Regions from separate parts of the Brevibacillus sp. NPDC058079 genome, predicted to be linked through region 2. Evidence: riboswitches for the same ligand, from Rfam matches in the RefSeq annotation. Region 2 holds a riboswitch; the other holds the start of a gene.
What was found. Region 2 has a riboswitch for FMN ahead of ACFVS2_RS18180 (ECF transporter S component). Riboswitches for the same ligand answer to the same signal wherever they lie in the genome.

Region 1 (4,422 bases), on a different contig from region 2:
TAACGGAAAAATATGTCCCGGTCTACGGAAATCTTCTGCGGTCTTTTGATCATCCAGCATCGCCAAGACAGTCTGAGAGCGCTCATGAGCGGATATCCCTGTGTGTGTACTCCCTTCATCGATGGACACGGTAAAAGCCGTTCCTTGCTTGTCTGTATTGGACTTCACCATCGGATGGAGCTCCAAACGAGTTGCGTGCTCTTCTGTCACCGGTACGCAAACGAGTCCCCTTCCATGTGTAACCATGAAGTTGATCATTTCAGGCGTAGCCGCTTCGGCCATGCAGACAAAATCTCCTTCGTTTTCCCGATCCTCATCATCTACCACGATGACCGCCTTGCCCTGACGCAAATCTTCTAATGCTTCTTCTATGCGATGAAACATACTTTCTCCCTCCTTCTCACGCGAAGCCATTTTCCTGCAAAAAGGCTAGACTGAGCCCGCCAGATTTCTCTGTACCGCCATGGTTTTGATAACCTAACAAACGCTCTACATATTTGCCGATGACATCTGTTTCAAGATTCACCAAGTCCCCAGGTCGTCTGTCTGAAAGACTCGTATTCGCCAGCGTATGCGGAATGATTGAAACGGTAAAACCGTTATCGTTTACGTCCACCACGGTGAGACTGATGCCGTCTATGCAAATCGATCCACGGGCAATAACATACTTCAACAGCTGCGGTTTGGCCTCAATCCGAAACACGACAGCATTCGCATTCACCTCTCGTGAAGCAACCATTCCAGTCCCATCTACATGCCCGGAGACGATATGCCCGCCAAAACGGTCCCCCAGCCGCATCGCTCTCTCCAAATTCACTCGCTGTCCGCTGCGTAATTGCCGCAAGCTCGTCTTGTTCATCGTCTCTGGCATCACATCGACGCTAAACTGACGATTCGTATAAGAAGTAACCGTAAGGCAAATGCCATTGACCGAGATACTGTCCCCGAGCTTCACCCCTTCGAGTACCTGCTGTGCGCGGATGACCAGTCGACTCGCCTGCTCGTTCCCTTGAATCGATTCCAACACGCCCACTTCTTCGACCAGTCCCGTGAACATGCTCTCTCCTCCTCACTTGCTACGTCTGATCCTCCCATTGTGGGTACCCGATGATTTGTACATCACCTTTCCCGATCGGTGCGATCGTCACATTTGTCAGCTGTACCGCTTCTCCCATCGTCGCAAAGCCTTGACCACCGAACGGCGAGGGCGCGCCGCTTCCCCCGATCAGCTTTAGCGCGATATGGCTCACGACCTTTTGAATTGCTCTCGCCTGCAAAAAGGAGCCATTGACTTCCTGCCCGCCTTCCACAAGCAACGAGGTAATCCCCAGCTCTCCCAGCGTATCCAGCACCTTTTCCACGCGAATTGGCGCTTCCGTCGTGATGACCTTTACTCCTCTTACCGCAAGCAGCTTCTGCTTTTCCCTTGGTGCTGCATCTGTCGTAAAGATCCATGTCTTCGTATCTGCATTCTGGACGACACGGGCATCCAGCGGCGTCCGTAAATGACTGTCCAAAATCACGCGAACTGGCTGACTTCCAAAACACTGCTCTTCCTGGCGCGCCGTCAACAGTGGGTCATCAGCGAGAATCGTCCCAACCCCAACCAGGATCGCATCGTGCTGCCTGCGCAGTTCATGCACCTCTGCACGAGCCTCTGCTCCAGTAATCCACCGACTGTGTCCCGAGAACGAAGCGATTTTCCCGTCCAATGTGCTGGCCGTCTTTACCGTTACAAATGGACGTCTGGTCTGGATGTAATGGAAAAAGACTTCATTGAGCGCCTTCGCTTCCTCTTCTCTCACGCCCACCGCCACTTCCATCCCTGCTGCCCGCAGCATCTCCATTCCTCTTCCCGCCACTAGTGGATTCGGGTCGAGCGTCGCTACAACGACACGACTTACATCAGCTGCGATCAGCGCCTCTGCACACGGCGGTGTTTTCCCGTAGTGACTGCAAGGCTCCAGCGTCACGTACACGGTCGCGCCTTGCGCTTTTTCCCCAGCCATCCGCAGTGCGTGCACCTCAGCATGGGGCTCTCCTGCCCGCAGATGCGCTCCCATTCCCACGATGATTCCATCCTTCACAATCACAGCTCCGACCATGGGATTCGGGCTGGTTTGGCCTCTTGCCGATCGTGCCAGTTCCAGCGCCAGATCCATGTACTTGCTGTCCTGTTCCATACCGCACTCCTTTCTGTTCCATCATTCCAGCCAAGCACAACGCAAAAAGCCCTTGAAACCTCAGAACGTTTCAGGGCATAGGGAAAGAAGCCTTACCTCATCCGTTTTTCGAAAAAACAAATGAAGAAAGCACAAAATCTTCTTCCATCCGGACTGTACCGTCGGCTCTGGGTTTTCACCAGATCAGTCGCTGTAAGCGTGGTCAGCGAGTCGCGGGCTCAGACGTACGTACGTCATTACCGCCGGTCAGGAATTTCACCTTGCCCTGAAGATTGTCGCTATGAAGTTTTAACGAAAAACAAAAACGCCCATGAATATTATGCTCAGGGCGTTCAGAAAGAAGCCTTGTTTCTACCGTTTTTTGAAAAAACAGCGAAACAGGCCGTTCCAAATACCTTCTCCCATCCGGACTGTACCGTCGGCCTTGGATTTGCACCAAGTCAGTCGCTATCAACTGCTTACGATAGCGAGTCGCGGGCTCAGACGTGCGTTCGTCATTACCGCCGGTCGGGAATTGCACCCTACCCTGAAGGCTGGTATTCAGTTAGGCAAAGTATAGCACATTTTTCACTATTGTCTGTAATCATTTATTGGAGAAGTGCACTTACTCTTGCTCGCACTCTTCGAGGACCGTCAGGAGTTCTTTCAAATCATTTATGTACGCCTTTGGCACAACACCATTTTGCTCCATGTCCTGCTCATTCCCTTGATAGGCAATAAAAGCGACTTGTCCGTCGCAGGCCGCCTTACCATCGATCCACGAATCCCCGATCATCGCCCAAGCCGAAACAGGCCAATCTGGCTTGCGGCTGCGAATAGAGTGAATGCCCGATGGAGATGGCTTCAAGGTCGTCATCTGCTCGCGGGCGACGATTTCGTCAAAGTAGGAGGCGATTCCCGTCTCGTTCAAAGCCTCCTCTGCAGCGGCATACGCGTTGTTGGTTAGGATATACAGCTGATAGCGGTTCTTTAACTCCTCTAGCACTTCTACCGCGTGCTGCTCCAATACAGCTCCATGCATCCCTTCCTTCTCGATCGCGGTTACCGCATCCCACATCGCTTGCTCCAGCTCTATCGTCATCTGCTCCGCTTTTCTCCCGATCTCAATGAGCTGCGATGCGGTATGCTTTTCCCACTCAAGTGTTGGAGAAACGATCCCATTGTCTGCCCATAGCTGAAAAATAGCCCGCTTCATCTCGGTAAAATTGATCCTGGATTGCAGCAAGGTGTTGTCCATATCGAAAATAATGCCTTTTTGAAAGGTTCTGCTCATTTTGTGCCTCCTTTTTTGACAATACGCCATGCTGGTTCAAGAGTTCACCCATGTGGGGGATACTTCCATTTTATCAAAAAGAGGACCATCCCTCAGTCATTTAATAACTTTTGGGACAGCCCTTTTTGGGTTAGGTATTGTGTTCCTATTGCTTCTTCTTGGCGCTGTCTACTTCATACGGTACATCCTTTGGAACTCCACCAGCTGGCCAGTCTTTTGCCTTTTTGGCAAAGTCTGGACGAGGCTTGGACAAAATATAGGCTGCTAGGTCCGCTGCTTCTTGATCTGTTAACGAGCCTTGCTTGATACCGCCCATTTCCCCTAGAGGCATATTGCGTTGAATGTAGCCAGCAGCTTTGGAAATTCGGGCCATACCTGCACCAATATTGAAGGAGTTATCCCCCCATAGCGCTGGTCCAGTGTTTGGTCCTGTTCCTGAACCATCAGCTGCATGGCATTGCAAACACGATTTTTGAAAGAGGGCTTCTCCATTTGCCACATTCGGTTGAGGTACGCTCTTCATATCGTTTTTCTCTATCCACGGGCGCTCTTTAATTCCTACTGGTACATCTGTTGAGATATATGTCAGATAGGCAACCATCGCTCTCATTTCATCGCTGTTGTAAGGCAATGGCTTTCCGTTCATGCTTCGTTGAAAACAACCATTGATGCGATCTTCAATGGTAAGCACTTTGCCTGACCTTGGAATGTACTGGGGATAGACTGCGGTGACACCCGTTAAAGGGGAGGTCGCATCCATTCCGGCATTACCGTGACAGCTGGAGCAGGAGAGCTTATTCCCTGTGTATTCAGGGATCACTGTGCTCGTTTCATTCATTAACTTATGTCCATACTTAATCGATTCTCCCAATGGCCCTTCTGGCACCTTGTCCATACTAGGCGGGGTGTAGGAATCTAGATTGATCGCTCCAGCTGCCCCACTCGCTGTTTTATCTTTGGCCTCAC
Region 2 (4,422 bases):
CCGCTCGTTTTGTTTTCGCTCTCGCTTTTTGCAATATGAGCGGATAGCTGCTCCAGTGTATCGATCCCCAAATGTGAGTTCTCATCACGAAAGGCTAGTGCTTTTTGGAACATATTTTGCTGAATCTCTTCCAACAGTTGAACAACTGTCTGCGCGATACCTTCAAGTGAAACCGTCACCTTCTCCCCTGTATCACGACGAGCCAGAATTACTTGACCATTTTCCACGTCACGCGGGCCGAGCTCCAGACGTAGAGGAACCCCGCGCATTTCCCACTCATTGAACTTCCAGCCTGGTGTTTCTTCACGAAGATCAGCACGGACACGCACGCCTGCGGCCTTGATCTCGTCAAAAAGTGGATCAAACGCCTCCATGACTTTCTCGCGCAGCTTCATCGGACCGACTGGGATCATAATAACCTGTGTCGGAGCCATGCGAGGCGGCAACACTAGACCGCGGTCATCGCCATGCACCATGATCATCGAACCAATCAGTCGTGTAGAGGTTCCCCATGATGTGGTGTGAACGTACTTGAACTGATTGTCACGATCCAAAAACTTAATTTCAAAGCCGCGCGCGAATTTATCGCCCAAATAGTGCGAGGTGCCCGCTTGCACTGCTTTGCCATCCTTCATCATCGCTTCAATGGAATACGTGTCAACAGCACCGGCAAAGCGTTCACTCGGTGTTTTTTGTCCCTTCCAAACCGGAATGGCCAGCTCCTGCTCGACGACCTCTCGGTAAATCTCCAGCATTTGCATCGTTTCCTGACGAGCTTCCTCCTCTGTCGCATGTGCCGTGTGGCCTTCCTGCCAGAGAAATTCTGATGTCCGCAAGAACGGCATCGTCCGCTTTTCCCAACGAAAAACGTTTGCCCATTGGTTGATTAATACAGGCAGGTCGCGGTAGCTCTGAATCCATTGGCTGTACATATGTCCAATGATCGTCTCGGAGGTTGGACGTAGCGCGAGCTTTTCCTCTAACGGCTCGCCCCCAGCCTCTGTTACCCAAGGCAGCTCTGGATTGAAGCCCTCGATATGCTCTTTTTCTTTTTGAAAGAAGGACTCGGGGATCAACATCGGGAAATAGGCATTGCGATGCCCTGTCTCCTTGAAACGTTTATTCATCGCCTCTTGAATTCGCTCCCATAGCTCAAAGCCATCCGGCTTGAACACGATGCAGCCGCGTACCGGTGTGTAGTCCATCAAATCCGCCTTTTTGATGGCATCGATGTACCAACGCGAAAAATCCTCCGATTGCGGTGTAATTTCTTTTACAAACGCTTTGTCCTCTTTCATCCGTCTACGCTCCTTTTTGTTCTTACGTAAAATGCAAAAAATCCCCCATCCCAAAAAGGGACGGAGGATCAACTTCCGCGGTACCACCCTGATTGACTACAGCATACGCCATAGTCCTCTCGATAACCCGATAACGGTGGGCATCCGGCTAAGCTCTTCACCAGCGGCTTCAGGATGGGGTGCAGTTATCCTTTACGTATCAGCCTTCCAGACTAGGGCCGACTCTCTGTCACGTGGGAATAGCTGCGGGTCCTTTCATAGCCTTTTGTGACTATCTATTAACTAAACATATTAGCGAGTCACATCGTGGTTGTCAATTGTTGGTACGCGCAGCGATTCTTGAGCCGAGCTTCACGTAGATCGGATACGCAACCACTGAAATCATAACACCTTTGAAGAGATTGAATGGGACGATTCCGTACAGTACCAATGACCAGATACTTGTCGCATTGAACATGGTCAAGAGCTGTTCAATCGGCATTTGATAAAGCACAGCGTACGCAGGCAACAGCACATAAGCATTTGCCACAGCCATGACAATCGTCATCAAAATCGTTCCCAGAGCGAGACCAGTCAGGAAGCCTTTTTTGCCTTGGCCCAGACGCTGCATGTAGACAGCCGCAAAAATAAAGCTTGATCCTGCTACGACGTTTGCGAGTTCACCGATCAAAAGACCGTCTGTATTTTTGAAGAGCATATGCAGTGTATTTTTCAGTACCTCGATAATAACGCCGGCTACTGGTCCGTACATGAGTCCCCCGATCAATGCCGGGAGTGTACTGAAGTCGAGCTTCAAAAAGCTTGGCATCAGCGGAACAGGAACCTCGAGATACTGCAGAATAAATGCAACGGCCGCCAGCATGGGAATCGTCACCAGCTTTTGGGTTGCACGTGTGCGCGAAGAATGCAGCGCTGTTTCTTTCATGTTTACCATCTCCTCATTTTTCTACTCCTTCTTGAGGAATGGCAACAGTCGTTGTAAGCTCACACGTCTTGTTACACAAACAGAATAAACCCTGTGGCTATAAGTTCCACAGGGCATTTGCAAGCGTATGACAAACCATGCACAAATAAAAGGTACAAGAAACTAGAGGGCTGGCCTCTACGTTCTCATCCCGTTTGCACAGGCAAACAAGCACGTGTGATAAACGTACTGTCGTCATCCTTCTCCCATCCAGACTGTACTGTCGGCTCTGGAATCACACCAGATCCTGCACTCCGTCGCTACTTTCAGCTCGGGAGGCTCGCGGGCTTAACATGCATAAAGCATGATCACCGCCGGTCGGGAATTTCACCCTGCCCCGAAGGAATGTGTAGTTGTATACAGCATATTATACTGCTGTTTTTTGATTTGACAATAGAGGAAACTGCCAGCTCGACACTTTTTGTTTATTTTTCCTATTTGTTTAGTAGGGATAAAGGTGATCAGCTTGGTTGTTACCTTGACCAAAAAGAAATAGACCGCTCTTGAGTTGACAGCTCTGCGGTCTATTTCACAACATAGTATTGAGCCGCACCCCTTTGCGGGAAGCGCCTATTGTATCGACCGTTTCGGTTGCAGCCGGGACGGTCTTTTTTTACTTTATGCTTTTAGATCTCGTTACATCCAATATTACCACAACGACTTTGGATTATAAATCATCAAGAATCGCTATTTGTATCAATACGCCCCTATGAACCCGCTCCCCGATATTTCGTGACTCCCCAGTTCCAGACTAACAGCCCAATCCCGAAGAAAATAACAGCCACTACCGGCGTCATTGCCGCATATGTGTACCAGACTTCCTTGCGCAAAAAGTAAGCCGCTGGATAAACACCCACGAAGGCAAACGGCAGCACGTAGGTGAGCACAAAGCGAATCGCCTTGTTGTACACGTCTACCGGATAGCGCCCATATTGCTGGATGTTGTAAATCATCGGGGCAATCCCTGTCCGCGAGTCGGAAAAGAAGCTAACCGCAGCAATCGCAGTATACACGCCACCGTATATCAGTGCCCCGCTGATCGAGAGCCCGATAAAGATGAACACGTCGTACCAGTAAAACGACAAATCGAGTTGAATGGCAGCATACCCCATGATGATGATCCCGGTTATGACTCCAAAAATACGGTCTGGTGCAATCGACTCGAGACACACCTGTGCCAGATTGTGAATCGGTCTCGTCAGGATGCGATCCATCTCGCCCCGGATGATATACCTTTCGTTGAAGTCCCAAAAACCGAAGAACATCGAGAACAACGCGTATGGAACCAAAAAGAAACCATAGATAAAGATAATCTCGTCACGCGTCCAATCCCCCATAAGCGGAACATGCGTGAACACGACAATAATAAAGACCAGATTGATCAACTCAGAAACCAGATTGGACACAAAATCCCCGATAAAATCCGTTCGATAGGCAAGTCTCGTCTTGAAATACTGACTCAGGTAGTCGGCAAAAATACTGAAAATATGTCTCATGTTTTGCATGCTCTACCCTCCTTGCACAACCAGCTTGTTGCGGGCAAGACGCCACATCACCAAGATGGGAACCAGTATGACAAACATCCAAATGACCTGAAAACCGATCAATTCCCAGGAACGCTCCGTTGTAATCGCACCTGTGAAGATCAGGCTCGGATAGTAGTTGACCGCCTGAAATGGGAGATAACCCATTACCGTTTGCGCCCAGCCCGGGAAAAAGCTGATCGGCAGCACGAGACCAGACAACAGATCCACCACGACCCGCTTGGCTCGCATCATGCCATCGTTTCGGAACAGAAAGAAAGTCAGCAAGCCTGTTACCAGATTGATTTGTGTATTGATCAAAAACGCACACATCAAGCTGATCAAATAAAGCCCCCATCCAGTCGCTGTCGCCGGGAAGCTGAATGGAATGATCAGGCTGATAAGGAAGATCCCTGGACCCGCGAAAAAGAGAAAGCGAAAGATCCCTTCCCCAAACGCCTGCGCCGTTTTCACGGACAAGTAATTATAAGGGCGTATCATTTCGATCGCGACCTTGCCTTCTCGGACGTCCTGGGCTATTTCTGTATCGATGTTGTTAAAATAAAACGCCCGCGACATCCAAGCAATCGCAACGTAGGAAGTCATCTGTTCCACCGTAAGCCCGCCCAGCTGCTGC

Region 1: another riboswitch for FMN. It lies ahead of ribD (bifunctional diaminohydroxyphosphoribosylaminopyrimidine deaminase/5-amino-6-(5-phosphoribosylamino)uracil reductase RibD); the one in region 2 lies ahead of ACFVS2_RS18180 (ECF transporter S component).

What each region holds. Positions count from the first base shown of each region.
Region 1 is NZ_JBHVSO010000004.1:222,738-227,159, forward strand. It holds gene ACFVS2_RS14280 (bifunctional 3,4-dihydroxy-2-butanone-4-phosphate synthase/GTP cyclohydrolase II) at 1-384, opposite strand, end outside; gene ACFVS2_RS14285 (riboflavin synthase) at 401-1,057, opposite strand; gene ribD (bifunctional diaminohydroxyphosphoribosylaminopyrimidine deaminase/5-amino-6-(5-phosphoribosylamino)uracil reductase RibD) at 1,077-2,183, opposite strand; FMN riboswitch at 2,316-2,460, opposite strand; FMN riboswitch at 2,573-2,721, opposite strand; gene ACFVS2_RS14295 (HAD family hydrolase) at 2,788-3,456, opposite strand; gene ACFVS2_RS14300 (c-type cytochrome) at 3,602-4,422, opposite strand, start outside.
Region 2 is NZ_JBHVSO010000006.1:10,670-15,091, forward strand. It holds gene proS (proline--tRNA ligase) at 1-1,298, opposite strand, end outside; gene ACFVS2_RS18180 (ECF transporter S component) at 1,612-2,223, opposite strand; FMN riboswitch at 2,457-2,611, opposite strand; gene ACFVS2_RS18185 (ABC transporter permease) at 2,970-3,767, opposite strand; gene ACFVS2_RS18190 (ABC transporter permease) at 3,771-4,422, opposite strand, start outside.